Regions from separate parts of the Sulfitobacter sp. SH22 genome, predicted to be linked through region 1. Evidence: riboswitches for the same ligand, from Rfam matches in the RefSeq annotation. Region 1 holds a riboswitch; the other holds the start of a gene.
What was found. A riboswitch is a leader RNA that binds a small molecule or an ion and turns the genes downstream of it on or off. The one in region 1 is predicted to bind cobalamin.
Positions count from the first base shown of each region.

Region 2: another riboswitch for cobalamin. It lies ahead of nrdH (glutaredoxin-like protein NrdH); the one in region 1 lies ahead of ACSQ13_RS09410 (TonB-dependent receptor plug domain-containing protein).

Region 1 is NZ_OZ282573.1:1,522,391-1,532,930, forward strand. It holds gene ACSQ13_RS09400 (FecCD family ABC transporter permease) at 1-137, opposite strand, end outside; gene ACSQ13_RS09405 (ABC transporter substrate-binding protein) at 134-889, opposite strand; gene ACSQ13_RS09410 (TonB-dependent receptor plug domain-containing protein) at 1,005-2,870, opposite strand; cobalamin riboswitch at 3,006-3,211, opposite strand; gene ACSQ13_RS09415 (aldehyde dehydrogenase family protein) at 3,254-4,708, opposite strand; gene ACSQ13_RS09420 (AI-2E family transporter) at 4,866-5,966, shown strand; gene ACSQ13_RS09425 (TRAP transporter large permease) at 5,952-7,352, opposite strand; gene ACSQ13_RS09430 (TRAP transporter small permease subunit) at 7,352-7,987, opposite strand; gene ACSQ13_RS09435 (C4-dicarboxylate ABC transporter substrate-binding protein) at 8,096-9,100, opposite strand; gene acs (acetate--CoA ligase) at 9,485-10,540, shown strand, end outside.
Region 2 is NZ_CBFFKI010000002.1:182,378-192,917, reverse strand. It holds gene ACSQ13_RS01260 (TAXI family TRAP transporter solute-binding subunit) at 1-835, shown strand, start outside; gene ACSQ13_RS01255 (TRAP transporter permease) at 904-2,688, shown strand; gene ACSQ13_RS01250 (ferredoxin reductase family protein) at 2,801-4,105, opposite strand; gene ACSQ13_RS01245 (flavodoxin domain-containing protein) at 4,208-4,750, opposite strand; cobalamin riboswitch at 4,914-5,105, shown strand; gene nrdH (glutaredoxin-like protein NrdH) at 5,206-5,427, shown strand; gene nrdI (class Ib ribonucleoside-diphosphate reductase assembly flavoprotein NrdI) at 5,434-5,850, shown strand; gene nrdE (class 1b ribonucleoside-diphosphate reductase subunit alpha) at 5,832-7,958, shown strand; gene nrdF (class 1b ribonucleoside-diphosphate reductase subunit beta) at 7,967-8,941, shown strand; gene ACSQ13_RS01220 (MFS transporter) at 9,105-10,340, shown strand; gene ACSQ13_RS01215 (sterol desaturase family protein) at 10,392-10,540, opposite strand, start outside.

The DNA of each region.
Region 1 (10,540 bases):
AGCGTCATCGGGCCGTCGTCGCCAAACATCAGGGCGTTCAGACTTTGACCCACGCTCAGCTGTGCCGGGCCGATCACCAGCGCACCGATGAACAACAGCACCACAATGGTACACAAGAACAATGCAAGGCGGTTCATTCCACCGCTCCTTGGGCTTGAATGCGTATACGCAGTTCCGTCATCTTGGCGATGGCGCGCAGGACAAATGGTGTACCACAGACCCAATCGTGATCTGTCAGCCCTGCCCTTTCGCCATTCTTGCGCAGCGCGGCAACGGCGGGATGGTCCATAATTTCTTCGGCGCGTGATCCGCCCTCATAGGGCAGGCTTTGGATCACGGCATCGGGTTGCGCCATGGCCAGAACCTCAAGCGGGATGATCCCGCCACCCGCATAGCCCGCCGCAACGGCCGCATTTTCAAACCCCGCCAAGGTCAGGATCTCCCCCGCCATGGATCTATCCCCTGTGGTATAGCCATTGGCCTGATACACCGCCGCTGTGGGCCGGTTGGAGGGGTTGGCCTGAAACGCGGCAAGTGCGGTTTGATACTCGGCCACCAGTGCCGCCGCCTTGTCTTGCTGGCCCAAGATCTCGCCCATATGGGTCAGTTGGTCGGGGATGGTGGACAGACTGTTGCTGATCTCAAAGGTCTCGACCCTGATGCCAAGCCGTTCCAACATCCGCACGGTGGCGCGCGCACTATAGGGGCTGGTCAGCACCAGATCGGGCTGCATCAGATAGATTTCTTCGGCGCGTCCGTGGTTGGTGATGTACTGGTCCGCCTGCACCACCATAGCAGAGCTGCGCGGATCACTGGCAAGTTGTGAGACAGACAAGAGCTGCCCCTCGCCTGCGATCAGCATTGCCAGCTGGTCGGTGCACAGGTTCATCGACACGACCCTTTGCGGCGCGTCTGAGGACACGACCCTTTGCGGCGCGGCTTGGGCAAAGCAAACAGCGGGCGCGCAAAACAGCGCACCCGCAAGCCACATGGCGTGGATGGGTTTAGAAGTTCGCACGGACACCGATATAGGCCGCGCGGCCCCGGCTGGCATAGCCCCAGACGTCAACTGCATCATCGTCAAACAGGTTGGTAATCCGCCCTGTCAGCGTCACGCGGTCATTCAGGTCGTAATCGGCGGCCACATCAACCGTGGTATAGGACGGCAGTTTGATCGTCGGATAGGTCCCAAAGAACTGCGTGTCATAATTTGCCGACACGTGGCGCAGGTCTGCGGAAACCGACCCACGGCCGCCAAAGGTTTCAACTGTGGCACCAAGGGTGAATTCGTGACGCGGACGGCGGATTTCCACGCTGCCATTGGGGTTCTTCGCATCCAAATAGGTATAGGACATGCGCAGCGAAACGGTGTCGGTCGCCTGCATGTTACCCGAAATCTCAACACCTTCGCGGGTGCTTTCACCGGCCTGGTTCTCGTAGGTGAATGCACCACCACCAAGCGAGAGGGCAGAAATCTCGTCTGTCAGCTTTTCGTTGAAATACGTCACATCAATCGTGCCGCGCCCCTCAAACACCGGGAATTCGGCCCCGATATCAAAGCTCTTGTTTTCTTCCGGACGCAGGTTTGGGTTGCCGGTATAGCCAAATGCATTGGCAAAAAGCTCGAAATACGAGGGGTTCACAACGCCCGTACCAGCCGATGCGTGCAAACGGATGCCCGATCCAGCCAAGGTATAGCCCAGACCAACATTCCACGTCGTGGCGTTCTCGAAAACATCGTTGTCGTCGAAACGTGCACCGGCTTGCAGATCAACACCGTTGCTGAACGCACCGCGATATTCCAAGGCAATGGATTGGGCCGCGCGGTTATAGGCCGGGTTACTGTCGCTGGTATCGCTTTGACGCTCGACAAGCAGGTTCAGCAGGTGATCGGTTTCAGCAACACTGCGCCCGTCCAACCCATAGCTCAGGCGGTATTTCAGCGCTTCACTCTCGGTCTGCCCCAAAGGTGCCCCGTTAGAGCTTTGGCGGTTGCGGGTGGTTTCATAAGCCAGACGGTGCGTCAAACGCCCGCCCATCATCATGTATTCGGCATAAACCTGCGCTGTCAGTTCCTTGCGGTCGGCATATTGCGACGGATCGTCAACAACATAGCTGGCCGGATCGGTCGCCACGAAAGAGGTGGAATCAAAATCGTAGTTTTCATCGGATGTGCGCAGAACGAAGCCCAGTTTCAGATCATCCGTCACCAGATAATCGCCGCTCAGGATCGCTGTGTTACGCTCTAGCCCGTCTTTTTCGCCGCCATCACCAGACTGGTCATAGCCGGCGTCATTGGTATGCGCCAAGGACAGCGACACACCGCCCCGTTCGTTGCGGCGCGCGATAAACGCGGTGGCGATTGTCGCAGAGCCGACTTCGAGGCTGGTGGAATAGGTTTCGCCCAGATCGCCCTTGCGGGTGATGATGTTGATCACACCCGAAGACGCGTTCGACCCGTAATACACAGACTGGGGGCCGCGCAGGACTTCGATGCGTTCGATGTTGGCGGTCTCAAGCCCGCTGAACACATATTCGCCGTCGCCACCGGCAGCTTCGACACCGTCGATCAGCACCAATGTGTGGTTTGCTTCGCCGCCACGGATGCGCACTTGGGTAAAGTTGCTGCTAACACCGCTGACCTGAACACCGGGCAGGCTGCGCAGGGCGTCTGCGACATTGGTGATGCCGCGGTCTTCGATGTCTTGTGCGGTGATGACAGTTGCGGCGCGGCCATAGGCGTTGGCGGCGATGGGCGACAGGCCGCCCGACACGATGATCTCGTCCAGTGCCAGTGTTTCCTGTGCAACAGCGGCCGAGGTGCAAAGCGCGATAAGCGCGGCGGATGAAAGTAGGGATGTTCTAAACATCTTAAGTCCCTTTGGTAACGACCGGCAATCGGTCGTTTGACGTCGTGAATGTCAGTAAAGGGACTGGATTGCCCCCCGCAGACGGTGAAGCCACCACAGCGGAGAATCCGCAGCCAAAGCGCCCCTCGCGCCCTTAGCAGGGTGATCACCTTGGCAGGTCTCCTGACTTGCGGGTCAAAGCTGAACCGGACCTTCCCATCATGACAGACATGACAGTGGCCTTTGCCGGTATCGCTCGCCGCTTACAGTTGCGGGGGCAGTCGTGGAATGGGCAGGTGCCGCACCACGTTCCCTTTTAACCGAACGACAGAACCGTCCGGACCAAAGTGAGTCCGTTGCTACAACCGGTCGCACCGTTTGTGAAGACGATTCTTAACTTTTCGCTAGCCGTGGAACGCCGCAACCGTCTTGAGGGTCGAGAACCCGTAAAGCGCCTCAAAGCCCTTTTCGCGGCCATGTCCGGACAGTCCCACCCCCCCGAAAGGCAGTTCAACCCCGCCCCCCGCGCCGTAGTTATTCAGGAACACCTGACCCGCGCGCAGCTGTTTGGCCAGCCGCATCTGCCGCGCCCCGTTTTGCGACCACACGGCGGCGACCAATCCAAAGTCGGTGCCATTGGCGATTTGCACGGCCTCTTCCTCGGTATCAAAGGGGATGATGACCTGCACGGGGCCGAATATTTCCTCTTGGGCCAGCACATGATCGGGGGCGACACCGGCGAATAATGTCGGCGCGACATAGGCCCCGTTTTCAGGCGCATCCGCCACGATCAGGCCACGGCCGACGACCTCCAAACCGTCGCCCTTGGCCAGATACCCTTCGACGATGGCCTTTTGGCGCGACGAAATCAGCGGCCCGACATCCAGATCGGCCATGGCCGGGCCTACCCGAAAGACATCATACCGCGCGCCCATCTGTGCCACCACGCGGTCATAGACACCGCGCTGCACCAATATCCTGGAGGCCGCCGAACAGGTCTGGCCCGCATTCTGGATGCCCGCATTGACCAGAAACGGCAGTGCTGCATCAATATCGGCATCGTCAAACACCAGCTGCGGCGACTTGCCCCCCAGTTCAAGCGTGACAGGCACGACATTACGGGCGGTGGTTTCCTGGATCAGCTTTCCGACCCCGACAGAGCCGGTAAACGACAGATGATGCACGCCGGAATGCCGCGTCAGCGCCGCCCCCGCTTCGGCCCCCAAGCCCGGCACCACATTCAGCGCACCGGCGGGCAGGCCTGCCGCATGGGCGATCTGCGCAAAGGCAAGGGCTGTGAGACAGGCTTCCTCGGCGGGCTTGAGCACCGTGGCGTTGCCCATCGCAAGGGCCGCCCCGACAGAACGCCCGATGATCTGCATAGGATAATTCCAAGGGATGATATGCCCCGTCACCCCATGCGGTTCGCGCAAGGTATAGACGGTATAGCCGTCCAGATACGGGATCGTTTCGCCGTGCAGCTTGTCACAGGCACCGCCGTAAAACTCCATATAGCGCGCCAGCGCCAGCACATCTGCACGGGCCTGTTTCAACGGCTTGCCCACATCCAGCGCCTCGAGGCGGGTCAGTTCGTCGATATTGTCCAGAACCCCCTGCCCGATCCGCGCCAGCACCCGCCCGCGTTCGGCTGCGGTGGCGCGGCCCCAGTCGCCGCGCAACGCCGCATGGGCAGCCTGCACCGCGCGATCAATGTCTGTGTCCGATCCGCGCGCAATGTCACACAGGCGCGATCCATCCGACGGGTTCACCAGCGTCACACGCGCCGACGTGGCAGAGGGCACCCAAGCCCCCCCGATAAAGCAAAGGGACGGGTCCAGACCTAGGGGCGTGACGGGCATTTTGGTTTCTCCGTATCAGACATGCCCCCACATCAGCACAGATCCGCCCCCTTCGCGAGCGGTATTGCCGCGACATGCAACAATCGTGTGCTTGGCCGTGAACCTTTTGCCCGGTTGCGGCGTTTGATCCGTAACCCCTGACGCATTGGACATTCCTGTGGAACACATTCCCTCGATCCGGCGCTCTTTGCAAATGCTGGTGCTGATATCGCTTTTTGTCACAGCCTATTTTGCCAAAGACCTTATCTTGCCGATTTTGCTGGGCTTTTTGCTTGCCCTGACCCTAAGCCCCGTTGGCCGTGGCTTGTACCGTATTGGCGTGCCACATGTCGTTTCCGCCTTTATTCTGGTGTCGGCCACCGCGCTGCTGATCCTGTCGGTGGTGGTGCTCTCCGCCGGGACGGTTGCCCTTTGGAGCGACGAAATCCCGCAAATGGGCCGGGAAATCGAACAAAAGCTCAGCAGCCTTAGTCAAGCGGTCGAAACCATGCGCAGCGCCAGCGAGGAAGTCGACAAGATCAGCAATGGCGGCGTCGACAACAGCAACGAAGTCGTCGTGCGCCAACCCGGATTGCTGGACACGGCGCTGGATACGGTCAGCACCACAGGCGCGTCGCTTGCGGTTATCCTGATCCTCGCGCTGTTCTTGTTGTCATCAGGAGAGATGTTCTACCTCAAGCTGGTGCAGTCCATGCCCACCATGACAGGCAAGAAACGTGCATTGCAGACCGTCTATGATGTGGAAAAACGGGTGTCGCGGTATCTGCTGACCATCGCGTCGATCAACGCGGGGCTTGGTATTTGCGTCGGGCTGTATCTGACGGCACTGGGCCTGCCTTCGGCCTATATCTGGGGGATTGCCGCGTTCATGCTGAATTTCCTGCCCTATATCGGCGGGTTCGGTGGCGTTATCTTGGTCGCGGGTTTTTCAATCGTGACCTTCGACAGCCTTGGCTATGCCTTGCTGGCCCCCTTGGGCTATCTCACGCTGACCATGCTTGAGGGGCAGATCGTCACGCCATGGCTGGTCGGTCGCCGCCTTGAGATGAACACGGTCGCCGTGTTTCTGACCGTGGTGTTCTGGGGCTGGCTTTGGGGAATTGCAGGTGCCTTGGTTGCGGTGCCTTTCCTCGTTGTCTTCAAGGTCATCTGCGAGAATTTTGAGCCCCTGCATACCATCGGGAATTTCCTGTCCGCAGAACAGGTCAAACCCGAGGATAGCAGGGAACAACAACGCGCTGATCTAGCTGGCCAGTGACGGCAGCCACAGCACGATAGACGGGAAGGCCACGAGCAAGGCGATCGTGATGGCATCCGCGACAAAGAACGGGGCCACGCCTTGGAACACGTCCTGAACCGTCAGGTCGTCACGCACACCGGCAACGACAAAACAGTTCAACCCGATGGGCGGGGTGATCAGGCAGAACTCGGCCATTTTCACCACCAAGATCCCGAACCAGATCGCGCACATCGGACCTGACATGCCAAAGGAACTGTCGGCGGCGGACACAAATTCGCCCCCGTTCAACGCCATCACCGCAGGATAGACCACAGGCAAGGTCAGCAGCAGCATCCCGATGGCATCCATGAACATGCCCAACACGGCATAGGCCAGCAGGATACAGATCAGGATCAGCATCGGGGCCATTTCAAGCGACGAAATCCAGTCGGCAAAGGCACCGGGCAAATCGGCAAAGCCCAGAAAGCGCACATAGATCAACACGCCCCAGATGATGCTAAAGATCATCACCGTCAGCTTGGCGGTTTCCAGCAAGGCGTCCTTCAGCTCTGGCCAGCGCATTCCGCGCCACAGCGCCATCAGGAACACGATAAACGCCCCGATGGCACCGCCTTCTGTGGGTGTGCCCCACGCATCGCCAAACGGGTTGTAGACGAAAAAGATGATGATCACGACAACGGCCACAATCGGCAAGGCCGGTGGCAGGGATTCAAACCGTTCACGCCATGTGAAGCCGGTGATCGGGGGGCCTACCTTTTTCCAGACCAGCGCAATGCCCACGATGATGATCGTATAGACCAGCGCCGAAAACGCACCGGGGATAAAGCCCGCCAGCAACAGCTTGCCCACATCCTGTTCCACGATAATGGCATAGATCACCAGAATCGCCGATGGCGGAATAAGTGAAGCCAGTGTGCCCGCAGCCGCCACAACACCGGCGGCGAATTTTTTGTTATAGCCGTTTTCGAGCATCTCTGGGATGGCGATACGCGCGAAAACCGCCGAAGTCGCAACCGAAGCACCGGATACCGCCGCAAACCCCGCCGTGGCGAAAACAGTGGCAACCGCCAGCCCGCCCGGCACCCAGGCGATCCAGCGTTTTGCCGCCTCGAACAGGGCCTTGGTCAGACCCGCGTAATAGGCAAGATACCCGATCAGGATAAAGGTCGGGATCAGCGACAGCGCCTGGCTGGCCACCTTGGAATGCGGCACCTGCCCGGCTGTTTTCGTGGCAACGGTCATCGCCCACATGAATTGCGAGGGGTCATACCCCTTTTTGGCCCAGAACACCCAGACCAGCCCAACCAGACCCGCCATCGCGGCGGCAAAGGCCACGCGCATCCCCAAAACGACCATGACCAAAAGGCCGATGGATACGTAAATACCAATGTCGATACTGTCCATCAGAGGTCCTCCCGTCCGGTGACAGCGGCCGCTTCACGCGCCGCAATTGTTGCTGCATCTTCGACCAGCGGCACACCAACAGGTTCATCCGTGCCGCTTTTGATCGCCAAGCCGTAGGAATAAAGCTGCAACATCAGACGCAAGGCCAATACGGAAAATGCGACAGGCACGATCAGCTTGGCTGGCCAGATCGGCAGTTTGATGTCGATGCTGCTGTCACGGCTCCAGAGCGGGGCGGCAAAGTCGAAACTGCGTTGGAAATGCGCCCATGATCCCCAGATCAGCAACAAGATCAGGACCAACACCAGGAATGTCGTGATAAATTCGGCGGTCCACAGGGCACGGCCCCGAAGCCTGCCCACCAGAATGTCCATCCGGATATGCCCGCCATCGCGTTGGGTATAGCTGACCCCCATAATCGCGATCAACGGCATCGCCATTTCGATCAGATCGACATAGCCCTGCACCGGAGAGTTGAAAATGTTACGTCCCCCGACGGAATAAACCGCCAGAAGCATCAGGGCAAAAACGGCAACCCCACTGACCAGACCAAAGGCTCTTTCAAGCCGGTATAGCCCCTGATCCAGACGGCTCAGAAGACTGTCATCGGTTATTACCGCAGCACGAATGGCCATGGTGTTCCCCCCAATATCAAGATGGTTGTACGGCGATAAAAATCGCTTCGGAAATAGCAAACGGCGCGCAGCCCATACCAGGGCAGCGCGCCGTTCAAATGTCCGAGGTTACTTACCCAGTGTCGTGATCACCAGATCATAGAGTTCTTGCGCAGGCAGACCGCGTGCGTTGTTCTCTTCGATCCATTTGGCAGCAACAGGGCCGGCAGCCTTTTCGCGGAACGCGGCAAGGTTGTCTTCGTTATAGCTGACCTTTTCGATGCCTTTTTCATCCAGCAACGCCCACCACTTGGTCATGGTGTTGTTGTTGTAGTTGTCGATGTAATAGGCCAGCGACTCGTCGACCGACCCCAACAGGGCCTCACGCTCGGCGTCAGACAAGGCACCCAGCGCATCGGAGTTCACCACAACAGGGCAGTTCACGGTGCCGGGGTTGAGGTTTTCTGTCCACCATTTCGCAGCTTCCATGATCCCAAAGGACATGTGCGCATGGGGGGCAAATGCGATCGATTTAACGATGCCCGAATCCATTGCCTGACGGGCCTCGCCCGAGGTCACGGAGGTTGGCACAGCACCGATCAGCGTCAGCGCTTCGCCGATACCACCTGTCGCACGAACAGTCAGACCGTCGTAATCGGCAAGCGTTTTGGGCGCGTCGCCCACACCGGCAATGTTATACTGTGGCATCGGCGATGGCATCAGCAGCGTTGCGTTCCAACGTGCCAGATCGGCAACTGTAGCCGGGTGCGCATAGATTGCTTTGGAAGCCGCGACTTCTTCTTCGAGGGTCTGCACGCCAAGGAACGGCAGTTCCAGCACGGTGATCGACGGGTTTTTATCCGCGTGGTAGCCTGCACAGAACTGCGCCATCTCGAAGGCACCAATGGAAATACCATCAAGGTTTTCAGTGTTCTTGGAAAGACCACCGTAGCTGACGTTAATAGTGAATTCGCCGCCGGTCTTTTCGGAAACCAGTTCTGCGATTTTCTCGATGTGCTCGGTAAAGGCGCGACGCTTGCCCCAAACAGATGCGTTCCACTCGGTTGCCACAGCTTGTGATGCGAATGCGAATGTGAGGGCGCTGATTGCTGCGCCGTTTAGTAGATTCTTCATGTAGTCTCTCCCTTGATGCGGAGCTATGCGTTCCGCTTGCCAAAACACTAACTGCGGACAGCGGGTCTGCCAACCCCAGAACATGCGGTGCCGATTTTAGGCCTTTGGCTTGATCCTGAAATGGTTTGAGGCCGCAAATTTGCCCTGTAAAACCGCTTGAAAATGTTGACATGTAATCGGCGGCAAAGGCGGGAAAATTCCCAATACCCCTCGCAAAATTTACAAATCACCGCCGCTTTCGGAAAAAACTTTACAGACAAAGCGCGCCATAACAGATACTTATTCCTTTCTTTTCAGTTGCCGCTATGATCCGCCAAGGGAGGATCGACGAGCCGTCAGGCTCAGCCGGTCGATTGAATGCTATGATCCTTGAGGGAGGAACCGATGTCCAACGCTGCAAAGACCTATCCGCCATCCGCCGAAATGGCTGCAGGTGCCCATGTGAACGCTGCCAAATACGATGCCATGTACAAGGCGTCGATTGATGATGCAGACGGGTTCTGGCGCGAACAGGCGCAGCGTATTGACTGGATGACCCCCTTTACCACAGTAAAGGACGTGGATTTCACCTTTGGACAGGTCAAGATCAACTGGTTCGCCGATGGTGCGCTGAACGTCAGCGCCAACTGTATCGACCGCCACCTTGAGACACGCGGCGACCAGACCGCCATCATCTGGGAGCCCGACAGCCCCGAAGAAGGCGCGCAGCACATCACCTACAAGGAACTGCACGCCCAGACCTGCAAAATGGCAAACATCCTGCGCGATCTGGGTGTGACCAAAGGCGACCGGGTTGTCATCTATCTGCCGATGATCCCCGAAGCCGCCTATGCGATGCTGGCTTGCGCGCGGATCGGTGCCATCCACTCCATCGTTTTCGCAGGTTTCTCGCCCGATGCCTTGGCATCGCGGGTGAACGGATCAGAGGCCAAGGTCGTCATCACTGCCGACTATGCCCCGCGCGGTGGCAAGGCGACGCCGCTGAAAACCAATGCCGACCAAGCGCTGCTGCACTGCAAGGACAGCGTCAAATGCCTCGTTGTCAAGCGCACCGGCGGCCAGACAACCTGGACCGAAGGCCGCGATTTCGACTATAAAGCACTGGCAAAGGACGCCGCTGACACCTGCGCCCCCGAGGCGATGAACGCCGAAGATCCGCTGTTCATCCTCTACACCTCGGGCTCGACCGGTCAGCCCAAAGGCGTTGTGCATTCCACCGGCGGCTATCTGGTCTATGCCGCGATGACCCACGAGATCACGTTCGATTACCATGATGGCGATGTCTATTGGTGCACTGCGGATGTGGGTTGGGTCACGGGCCACAGCTATATCGTCTATGGGCCACTGGCCAATGGTGCCACCACCCTGATGTTCGAAGGCGTGCCAACCTATCCCGATGCCAGCCGGTTCTGGCAGATCTGCGAAAAGCACAAGGTGAAC
Region 2 (10,540 bases), on a different contig from region 1:
GGGCGTTGAACTGGCCGAAGCCATGAAAGCCGGCACCAACGGCGATGTGATCGTCACAGTCGAAGAAAGCCAAGGATCCGTCCAGAACGTGATGGAAACCAAGGCGCGCGGGGGTGACTATGTGTTCACCACACCACCCGCACTGGTAGGCCTTGCGCAAAAAGGCAAAGCCATGTTCGAGGGCAAGCAAGATCCGGCCTTTGACGAAATTCGCGCGCTTTTCCCGATCCCGTCTTTGACCATGCATTTTGTTATGTCTGCCGACAGCGGTGTGACTGATCTGATGGGGATGGAAGGCAAGACCATTCTACTGGGCAAGGGCTCGTTCGGGGCGACCGAAGGCGCAAAATATATCGAGATGTTCGGGCTGACCGACAAGGTCAAGATCGCGGATGCGGAGCTTTCCAATGCGGTTGCCGCGCTCAAGAACGGTCAGATCGACGGCTTTGTCACCGCAGGTTCGTGGCCCGCACCCAATGTGATCGAAGCGGCGGCGTCTACGACGGTCACGGTCTTGTCACTCAGCGATGACCAGATTGCCCAGACCAAGCGCACGATGCTGACGATCCCTGCGGGCACCTATGCTGGACAAGACGCCGACATCACCACAACCTCGCTGCCGGTTGTGGCCTATACGACCACTGCGATGGATGATGACACGGCGTACCAGCTGACCAAGACATTTTGGGACAGCAAGGCCAAACTCGGCGATACCTCCCCATGGTGGAGCGGCGTCGACCAAGCCATGTTGAGCAATATCGCCGGCAAAATCCACCCCGGTGCCGCGCGCTATTACGCCGAGGCAGGCATCGAGCTGACTGACGCGCAAAAGTAAGCAGCTACCCGTTTGGCAGGCCGGATCACGCATCCGGCCTGCTGTCGCTCTCCAAAGAGACGTCCCCCATGAATACACTTCTCAATGGTCGCATCGCCGCGGCTTTCTGGCTGCTGTTGGCCGCTGGTCTGGTCGGCTATCACCTTGCGCTGATCTTCTCGGGTCTGGTGTCGAATCTGGTTAGCCGGCCGTTGCATATGGCATTCATCCTGCCCTTCGTGCTGGTTCTGGGGGCCACCAGCCGTGCGGGCCTGATCAGTGGTATCGTGCTGGCTGTGCTTGGTATTGGTGCCGCACTTTGGATTGCGTTGAACAATGACATGCTGGGGGATCAATACGGGTTTCTCGAAGGGAATTTCCAAAGAGCGATTGCAATCACACTGCTCGCCGTCACGCTTGAAACCGCGCGTCGTGCCATCGGCTGGCCCCTGCCTTTGGTGGCGGGAACGGCCCTACTTTACGGACTGTACGGCCAATATATTCCCGGCCAGTTTGGCCATTCCGGCACCCCGCTAAACAGTTTTCTGGGTACGCTGACCATTGCCGAAGGCGGCATTTGGGGGTCGCTTACGGGGGTATCCGTCGGGGTGGTGTCGATCTTTGTCATCTTTGGTGCTGTGCTGAACGCGGGCGAGGCTGGCCAGGGCTTTATGAATGTCGCCGCTGCCGCTGCTGGTCGGCTAAAGGGCGGTGCCGCCAAGGTGTCGGTAATTTCCTCGGCCCTTTTCGGCTCTATCTCGGGGTCGGCATCGGCCAATGTCGCGTCAACGGGCGCGATCACCCTGCCCGCGATGACGAAACTCGGCTACCCAAAACGGCTGTCTGCTGCGGTGGAGGCTGTGGCCTCTTCGGGTGGGCAGATCATGCCACCGCTGATGGGTGCGGGGGCGTTTGTGATGGTTGAACTGACGGGCGTGCCCTACACTTCGATCATGGCTGCGGCGATCCTGCCTGCCTTTTTGTATTTCCTTGCCGTCTGGGTCGGCATCAACGCCTACGCGCGGCGCTTTGACCTGAAGGGTGTGGATGCTGCCGACCGCCCTGCCCGGCGCGATGTGATCATCACCTCGCTATTCTTTCTTGTGCCGTTTTCGGTGCTGCTTTGGGCGATGTTCGGCGCAAAATTCACCCCTGAATATTCCGCCGCACTGGCCATTCTTGCGGGGGCCTTGCTGCTGTTCATCAACGCTGACTTGAAAAGCGACCGCGCCCAGATCATTGACCGCCTCACCAGCGCGGTGCTGAACGCGGCCAAACAAGTGTCGATGATTGCGGCCATCATCCTATGTGCGTCGATCATCATCGGGGTTCTGTCGATCACCGGTCTGGGGGTCAAAATCACCTCGTTGATCCTTGAAGGGTCGGGTGGCCTGCTCTGGCCTTCGCTGCTTCTGACCGCCCTCGCCTGCCTGATCCTCGGGATGGAGGTACCGACCACCGCCGCCTATGTCATCTGCGTGTCAGTCGCGGGTCCGGCGCTGACGCAACTGGGGCTTGAGCCGTTACAGGCGCATCTGTTTGTGTTCTGGTTTGCGCTGCTGTCCACCATCACGCCCCCTGTTTGCGGTGCCGTCTTTATCGCGGCGGGCATGATCGGGGAAAACTGGCTCAAGGTTGCGATGACGGCAATGGCGCTAGGCGTTGGTCTGTATATCATCCCCTTGGGCATGATCGCGAACCCCGACATGCTGCGCCTGGCCGAAACACCGATTGCCGCGATCATCGCGATGCTGCGGGTCGCCGTTGGGCTAACGCTTGTATCTTACGGGTTGATCGGCGCGCGCACCCTTGTGCCAACCGTGCTGATGGTCGGGGCCGGGTTGGCCGTTGTATTTTCGGGCGTATTCATTTGAAGCAAGATTAAGTCACCGAAGGACAAACGCCAAAAGGATCAGGCAAATGATCACACTCACGACCCAAATGGAGAGGGAGATGCGCCTGTGCAAACTCAGGTGCCTCAGGCGATCAATCATAGTCAAACCTCTCTGATAGGATACGATGAGACGGCGTGCCGCGCGTGATCAAATGGTCTTCGACGATGTCCATCATGATTGACGGGCCACACAGGACAAAGACCCATTCCTTGAAGTCGTCGGCCGAGAAAACCCGATCCAAAAGCGCTGCATCAATAAACCCTGTCTCGCCCTCCCAACTCTCCGGCGGTTCGGACAAGACAAAGGTCGTGTCCTCCCTATCCAGCTCCTCGCGGTAGGCGATTTGTTCAGCGGATCGGTTTCCGTAAACCAGCTTAACCTTTCGCGGATCATCGGTCAGGCGCATCTGCCTGAGAATTCCCAACAGGGGCGCAATCCCCACGCCGCCCGCGATCAAGGCAACGCCCGGTTCGGGGTGACCGTCGACAGTCAGGCTTCCAAACGGGCCATCCAGATACGCGACCGTATCAGGTTTTATCTGACCGATCGTTCGGGTAAAATCGCCAAGTTCCTTGATCATGAAAGAGATTTCTGGCCCTGCGGCGGGTGCTGACGAAAGGGAGAAAGGGTTCTCTTTCAACGAAAACGGACCATGCCCCACGTTCAGCCAGACAAATTGACCCGCTTGGTAAACCAGACCTGCATGGCCGTCGGGTGTTAAGGTCAATTTCCATTGTTTCGGCGTAACCTGCACAACAGACGTAACACGCCACGCGCGGGCCTTTTCCCGAAGCGGCGCGATCAAGTAAACGTAGAAAAGCGACCCGGCAGCGGCGGCAGTCATTGCCAGCCAGAAGCCGGTCATCACAGTCTGCGATCCATAGCGGCCTGCATATACCGTGTGGTGCAGCAAAAGCACGGCGATCAACAGGGCACCAACACCATGCATCAAGCGCCACGTCTCGTATTTATAGTCTAATTTGCTGCGCCAGATCGCAAGAATGACAAAGCTGGGCAGGATCAGATATGCGGCGATACCTGTGGATAGGTCAGCAATATCGGTCGTGATGACCAGTTGGCGGGTCATATCCCAAGGGCGCTGTCCACCAGACGGTGTACCGCGATATAGAAAAGGGTGAAGCGCCGCAAAACCCAGTGCTATCCTTGCCATGATCTGATGAAACCGCATGGTCACATCCATGCCGATATCATTCGAAATATTCTTGAAGCGGCCGGAGAGCACAAACTCCATAAGGATCATGGAAAACGCAAGAATACCAAGGCCGGAGGCAAGTTCCTGATGGAATGCCCGCGGTGGCCCGCCGACCAGCCAGGACAAGATCAGGGGCAAGGTGACAGCCGCAATATAGCAGACAACCAAAAACAGCGGCTTCATATTCTTTTGTGATCCATTTCTTACGTCGCAGCAATTACTTCAGGGGTCGGCGCTGGCACCCAAGAGGTGTGCCTCAGCCTCTAAACCCCGTCTTTGATCTGGTTAATCAGTGGCGTCGATACCGGCCAGCCAATCATCGGTCGTCCTGAAAAGTGAATTCCAATCAGTATATTCCTTATCCGCGTCCAAGTCTGCCTCCGGGTTTTTTGAGGCCAGGATGCGACGCATGATGAACCGTCGGAAAATATCATACTCTGACGGCAGATATGCACCCGCGACTTGCTCAACACGGCTTGGCACCCAGCCCGTCGCTTCGACGAACTCATCTTTGATCTTATCCAGAGTCTTCCAATCTTCGGCTTCATGCCCCGCAGCGGCAAGTGATACTGACAAAAACAAGGTCGGTTTCGCTTGGAGGTCTTTGGACCGTTCCGCCACAAAATTGGTCAGTGCCCGCTGGTAGTGACCCACATGGACCGATGCCGCCAGAATTACGCCATCAAACCGCTGGAGGTCCATTCGGGTCGCATTCGCGAGTTCCACAAGTTCGACAGAACGCCCGCCATCCACGATGTGATCGGCCAATCTCTGGGCGATCTTTCGCGTTTGCCCCTCTGTGGAAGCATAGGCTATCAGAACTTTCATGCATGTCTCCAATCATAGACGGCAATTTCTAACCGGGGAATTGCGATGCCCTAGCCGCGTTTCTGGATTTGAACATTTTTCAAGGCCGCGGCATTGATCTTGGTCAAACCGGGAAGTTCGACAAAACCAAACGCAGTATATTGACACCCCATGGGAAAGCACCCCAAGATATAGGTGCTTTGGTTCCTGCGATGCGAGTCGCAGGCTAAGAGGGAAGCCGGTGAAATACCGGCGCTGCCCCCGCAACTGTAAGCGGCAAGTGTTGGCCTTTTACCCACTGGTGCATCTGCACCGGGAAGGATGGCAACACATTCGAGCCGCGAGCCAGGAGACCTGCCCAAGCACGATACGATAACCGCGAGCGGAGGGCTTGGGGACGTGTTTATGGTATGGCCCTATTCAGGCGGTACCCTGCGCGCCCCTGTTCCTTTGCAAAACAACCAAAGGATATGGGCATGACCATCACTGTTTATTCGAAACCTGCTTGCGTGCAATGCACAGCCACCACCCGCGCGCTGGACATGCGCGGTCTGGACTACCGCGTTATCGACCTGACACAAGATGCAGACGCGATGAATGACGTGACCGAAATGGGCTACCGTCAGGTTCCGGTTGTTGTGGCGGGTGATGCGCATTGGGCCGGGTTTCGCCCCGATATGATCGGCCAACTGGCATAAATGGGAATGGGCGGGCTGGTCTATTATTCGTCTGCGACGGGCAATACCGCGCGGCTGGTTGCCGCCTTGGGGCGTGATGCCATGCGCATTCCGATCCGCCCGTCCGAACTGATGCCATCCCCTGCCCGCCCCTTTGTGCTGATCTGCCCGACATTTGCAGATGGCGCAGGGCGCGGGGCGGTCCCCAAACAGGTGATCGGGTTTTTGAATGCCCCCGCCAATCGCGCCTTGCTGCGCGGTGTGATCGGTGCGGGGAACCGCAACTTTGGGGCGACATTCGCCCTGGCTGGCGATGTGATCGCCCAAAAATGCAACGTGCCCGTGCTCACCCGGTTCGAGCTGGCAGGAACAGACAATGATATCGCCCGCATCCGCGACGGGCTGGACAAATTTTGGAGAACGCAATGCTTGATGACGGTATAGACGCAGGGATGGATTATCATGCGCTGAATGCGATGCTGAACCTGTACGACTCTCAGGGTCATATCCGGTTTGACGCAGACCGCATGGCAGCGCGTCAATATTTCCTTCAACATGTGAACCAGAACACCGTTTTCTTTCATTCGCTGGACGAAAAACTCAGCTATCTGGTCGACGAAGGATATTACGAAGCGGCGGTGCTTGACGGATACCCGCGCGCCTTCCTTCACCAGATCTGGGAGGCCGCATTTGCGCAAAAATTCCGTTTCCCCACGTTTCTGGGCGCGTTCAAATATTACACCTCCTACACGCTGAAAACCCGAGACGGGAACCGGTTTCTGGAACGCTACGAGGACCGCGTGGTCATGACCGCGTTAACGCTGGCGCGTGGCGATCAGGTGCAGGCGATGGCGTTCATGCACGAAATCCTGTCGGGGCGTTTCCAACCCGCCACGCCCACATTCCTTAACGCCGGAAAGCAAAGCCGAGGGGAGCTGATATCCTGTTTCTTGCTGCGGCTTGAAGACAACATGGAAAGCATCGGGCGCGGTATCAATTCGGCCCTGCAACTTAGCAAGCGTGGCGGTGGCGTCGCTTTGATGCTGACCAACATTCGCGAACAAGGTGCCCCGATCAAAGGGATCGAAAACCAGTCCTCCGGTGTCATCCCCGTGATGAAGCTGCTGGAGGATTCTTTCTCATACGCCAACCAGCTGGGCGCGCGGCAAGGTGCGGGGGCGGTATATCTGAATGCGCATCACCCTGATATTTTGCGCTTTCTTGATACCAAGCGCGAGAACGCAGACGAAAAAATCCGCATCAAGACGCTGAGCCTTGGCGTGGTAATCCCGGATATTACCTTTGAGCTGGCCAAGAAAAACGAGGATATGTACCTGTTCTCGCCGCATGATGTTGAGCGTGTCTATGGCCTGCCGTTTTCAGACATTTCAGTGACCGAAAAATACGCCGAGATGGTCGACAACAAACGCATCCGCAAAAAGAAAATCAACGCACGTGAATTCTTTCAGACCCTCGCTGAAATCCAGTTCGAGAGCGGCTATCCCTACATCATGTTCGAAGACACGGTGAACAGCGCCAACCCGATCAACGGGCGCATCGCGATGTCAAACCTGTGCTCGGAAATCCTGCAAGTGAACGAGGCCAGCACGTTTCACGATGATCTGGGTTATGACCACCTTGGCACGGATATCTCTTGTAACTTGGGGTCGCTTAACATCGCCAAAACGATGGATGGACCCGACTTTGGCGCGACGGTCGAAACCTCCATTCGGGTGCTGACAGCTGTGTCTGAAATGTCGTCGATCAATTCGGTACCCTCCGTGCGGCGTGGCAATGACGAAAGCCATGCGATCGGGCTGGGGCAGATGAACCTGCACGGCTATCTCGCGCGCGAACGCATCCATTATGGCAGCGCCGAGGGGGTCGAATTCACGTCCCTCTATTTCGCCGCTGTCGCCTATCACGCCATTCGCGCGTCGAACCTTTTGGCGCAGGAAAAGGGCGAAACCTTTAAAGACTTCGCGACCTCTACCTATGCAAGCGGTGCGTTTTTTGACACCTACACCACCCGCGACTGGCTGCCCGAAAGTGACGCTGTAAAGGCACTGTTCGAGGGCAAAGACCTTCCCACCCGCGAAGATTGGGCCAAGCTGCGCGATCTGATCATGGAACACGGGCTGTACAATCGCAACTTGCAGGCGGTGCCGCCCACGGGGTCAATCAGCTACATTAACAACTCCACGTCTTCGATCCATCCCATCGTCAGCAAGATCGAAATTCGCAAAGAGGGCAAGATCGGGCGCGTCTATTACCCTGCCCCGTTCATGAACAACGACAACCTCGAATTCTACCGCGATGCCTATGAGATCGGGCCCGAAGCGATCATCGACACCTATGCCGCCGCAACCACCCATGTGGATCAGGGCCTGTCGCTGACCCTGTTCTTCCCCGCCGATGCCTCGACCCGCGACATCAACCGCGCGCAGATCTACGCGTGGAAGAAGGGCATCAAAACCATCTATTACATCCGCCTGCGCCAAACCGCCCTTGAGGGGACGGAAGTCGACGGCTGCGTTTCCTGCACATTGTGAGGCCCGATATGAAAGACCTTGACCACGCCACCGCTGTCCCCCGCGCCATCAACTGGAACCGCATCCAGGACGACAAAGACCTTGAGGTCTGGAACCGTCTGACCGTCAATTTCTGGCTCCCCGAAAAGGTACCGCTTTCCAACGATGTCCAAAGCTGGGCCACGTTGAAACCGGACGAGCGCACGCTGACGATCCGCGTGTTGACGGGCCTGACGCTGCTCGACACGATCCAGAACACCGTTGGCGCGCCGTCGCTGATGCCCGACGCACAAACCCCGCACGAGGAAGCCGTGCTGACCAACATCGCATTCATGGAAGCCGTGCATGCGCGGTCATATTCGTCGATCTTTTCGACGCTATGTTCCACGAAAGAGGTCGATGACGCCTTTCGCTGGTCAGAGGAAAACCCGCATCTTCAGGCGAAATCCCGTTTGATCTTGCAAGAATACAACGCAACAGCCGACCCGCTAAAGCGCAAGATCGCATCGGTGTTTCTGGAGAGTTTCCTGTTCTATTCGGGCTTCTATCTGCCGATGTATTGGTCCAGCCGTGCCAAGCTGACCAACACCGCCGATCTGATCCGCCTGATCATCCGCGACGAGGCGATCCATGGCTACTACATCGGCTATAAATTCCAGCGTGCCACCGAACACTTGCCACAGGCGGATCGTGATGCCCTCAAGGATTTCGCGTTTTCGTTGATGTTCGACCTTTACGAGATCGAGGCGCAATATACCGCAGAGCTTTATTACGATATGGGCCTGACTGAGGACGTGAAAGCGTTTCTGCATTACAACGCCAACAAGGCGCTGCAAAATCTGGGCTACGAGGCGCTGTTTCCCGCGCAAGTCTGCGAGGTGAACCCCGCGATCCTGGCCGCCTTGTCACCTGACAGCGAGAACCACGATTTCTTTTCCGGCAGTGGTTCGTCTTACGTCATTGGCAAGGCCGTGGCGACAGAAGACGAAGATTGGGATTTCTGACATCCGAACATGGCAGCGCTAAATTGCATTGGTGTCCGGCGATACGACGTTGGGCACCAAATGCAGGGCCGCCGATCCAATTACCGATACTCATGCACGGTCATACCGGCTAGGAATGAACACAAGCATTCATTGAAATCCATATCCCGAGCGAGATTTTCAAATGGCCACCGCATCACCCATATTAGCGCGGATGCGCGAGATCCCGAAAGGGATCTGGGTGCTGGGATGCGTGTCCCTGTTCATGGATATTTCATCCGAGCTGATACATGCGTTGTTGCCGGTTTATCTGGTCACCGTGATGAGCGTGTCGATGGTCACGGTGGGCATCATCGAAGGCATCGCAGAGGCAACGGCATCTATCGTCAAGATTTTCTCGGGCGCGATGTCGGACTGGCTGGGTAAGCGCAAACTCCTGGCTGTCATCGGCTATGGCCTTGCAGCGTTCACAAAGCCAATCTTCCCCGTGGCCGGCTCCGTCAACTTGCTGATCGCGGCCCGGTTTGTCGACAGGGTTGGCAAGGGCATTCGTGGCGCGCCGCGCGATGCGCTTATCGCTGATATGGCCCCTGCGCACATGCGCGGCGGCAGCTTTGGGTTGCGGCAATCCCTTGATACTATTGGCGCTTTTCTGGGGCCGCTTCTGGCCATTTTCCTGATGTGGCTGACCACCAATAACTTTCAGGCGGTTTTCTGGGTCGCTGTCATCCCCGCCTTTCTCGCCTTGGCTCTGCTGGTCTTTGCCGTCCACGAACCCGCCAGACCCACCGGCCTGCGCAAGGTAAAATTCCCTCTAAGCTTGCCCGAACTCAACCGCCTCGGGTCAAACTACTGGCTGGTGGTCGCGGTTGCGACGGTCTTCTCGCTTGCGCGTTTTAGCGAGGCTTTTCTGATTTTGCGGGCGCAAGGCATAGGGCTGCCACTGGTGCTGATCCCGATGGTTTTGGTGTTGATGAACGTTGTCTATGCGCTGGTGGCCTATCCGGCGGGGGCGCTGTCGGACCGCTATCATCGCGTAACGCTTTTAATCATCGGATTTTGCGTTCTTATCGCCGCCGATCTTGTGCTTGCATTCGCAGATGGTCTGGTTGGCGTAGGCTTCGGCGTGGCACTATGGGGTTTGCATCTGGGATTAACACAGGGTCTGCTTGCAGCACTTGTTGCCGACACCACCCCACAAGAACTGCGCGGAACAGCTTTTGGAATGTTCCACCTGACCGGGGGGCTGGCCCTGCTGGCGGCAAGTATTCTGGCTGGAGTGCTTTGGGAAGGGTTCGGCGCACAGGCCACATTCCTCTCGGGGGCATGCCTGACGGCGATTGCCTTGGCTGGGCTAGGTCTGTTGCGTTGGTACCTGCCCGCACTGGGTGCTTTTCACAAACCTCAAGAAAACGCCTGATCTCTTGGCGGGCCCTATCTCGTCTACGTCTGAAATTCAGGCGTGGGTATATTACTTATCACTTGCTTCCCGATTGATTGGATAACCGCTTGCAGGACCTTTGACGGGTTGAACCAACATCCGGTCGAGCCATAGATCGCGCTGCGTTCTGAACTGCTCTATGCCGATGGTCATGGCGTCATGGCCCGCAGCAGGCTGCG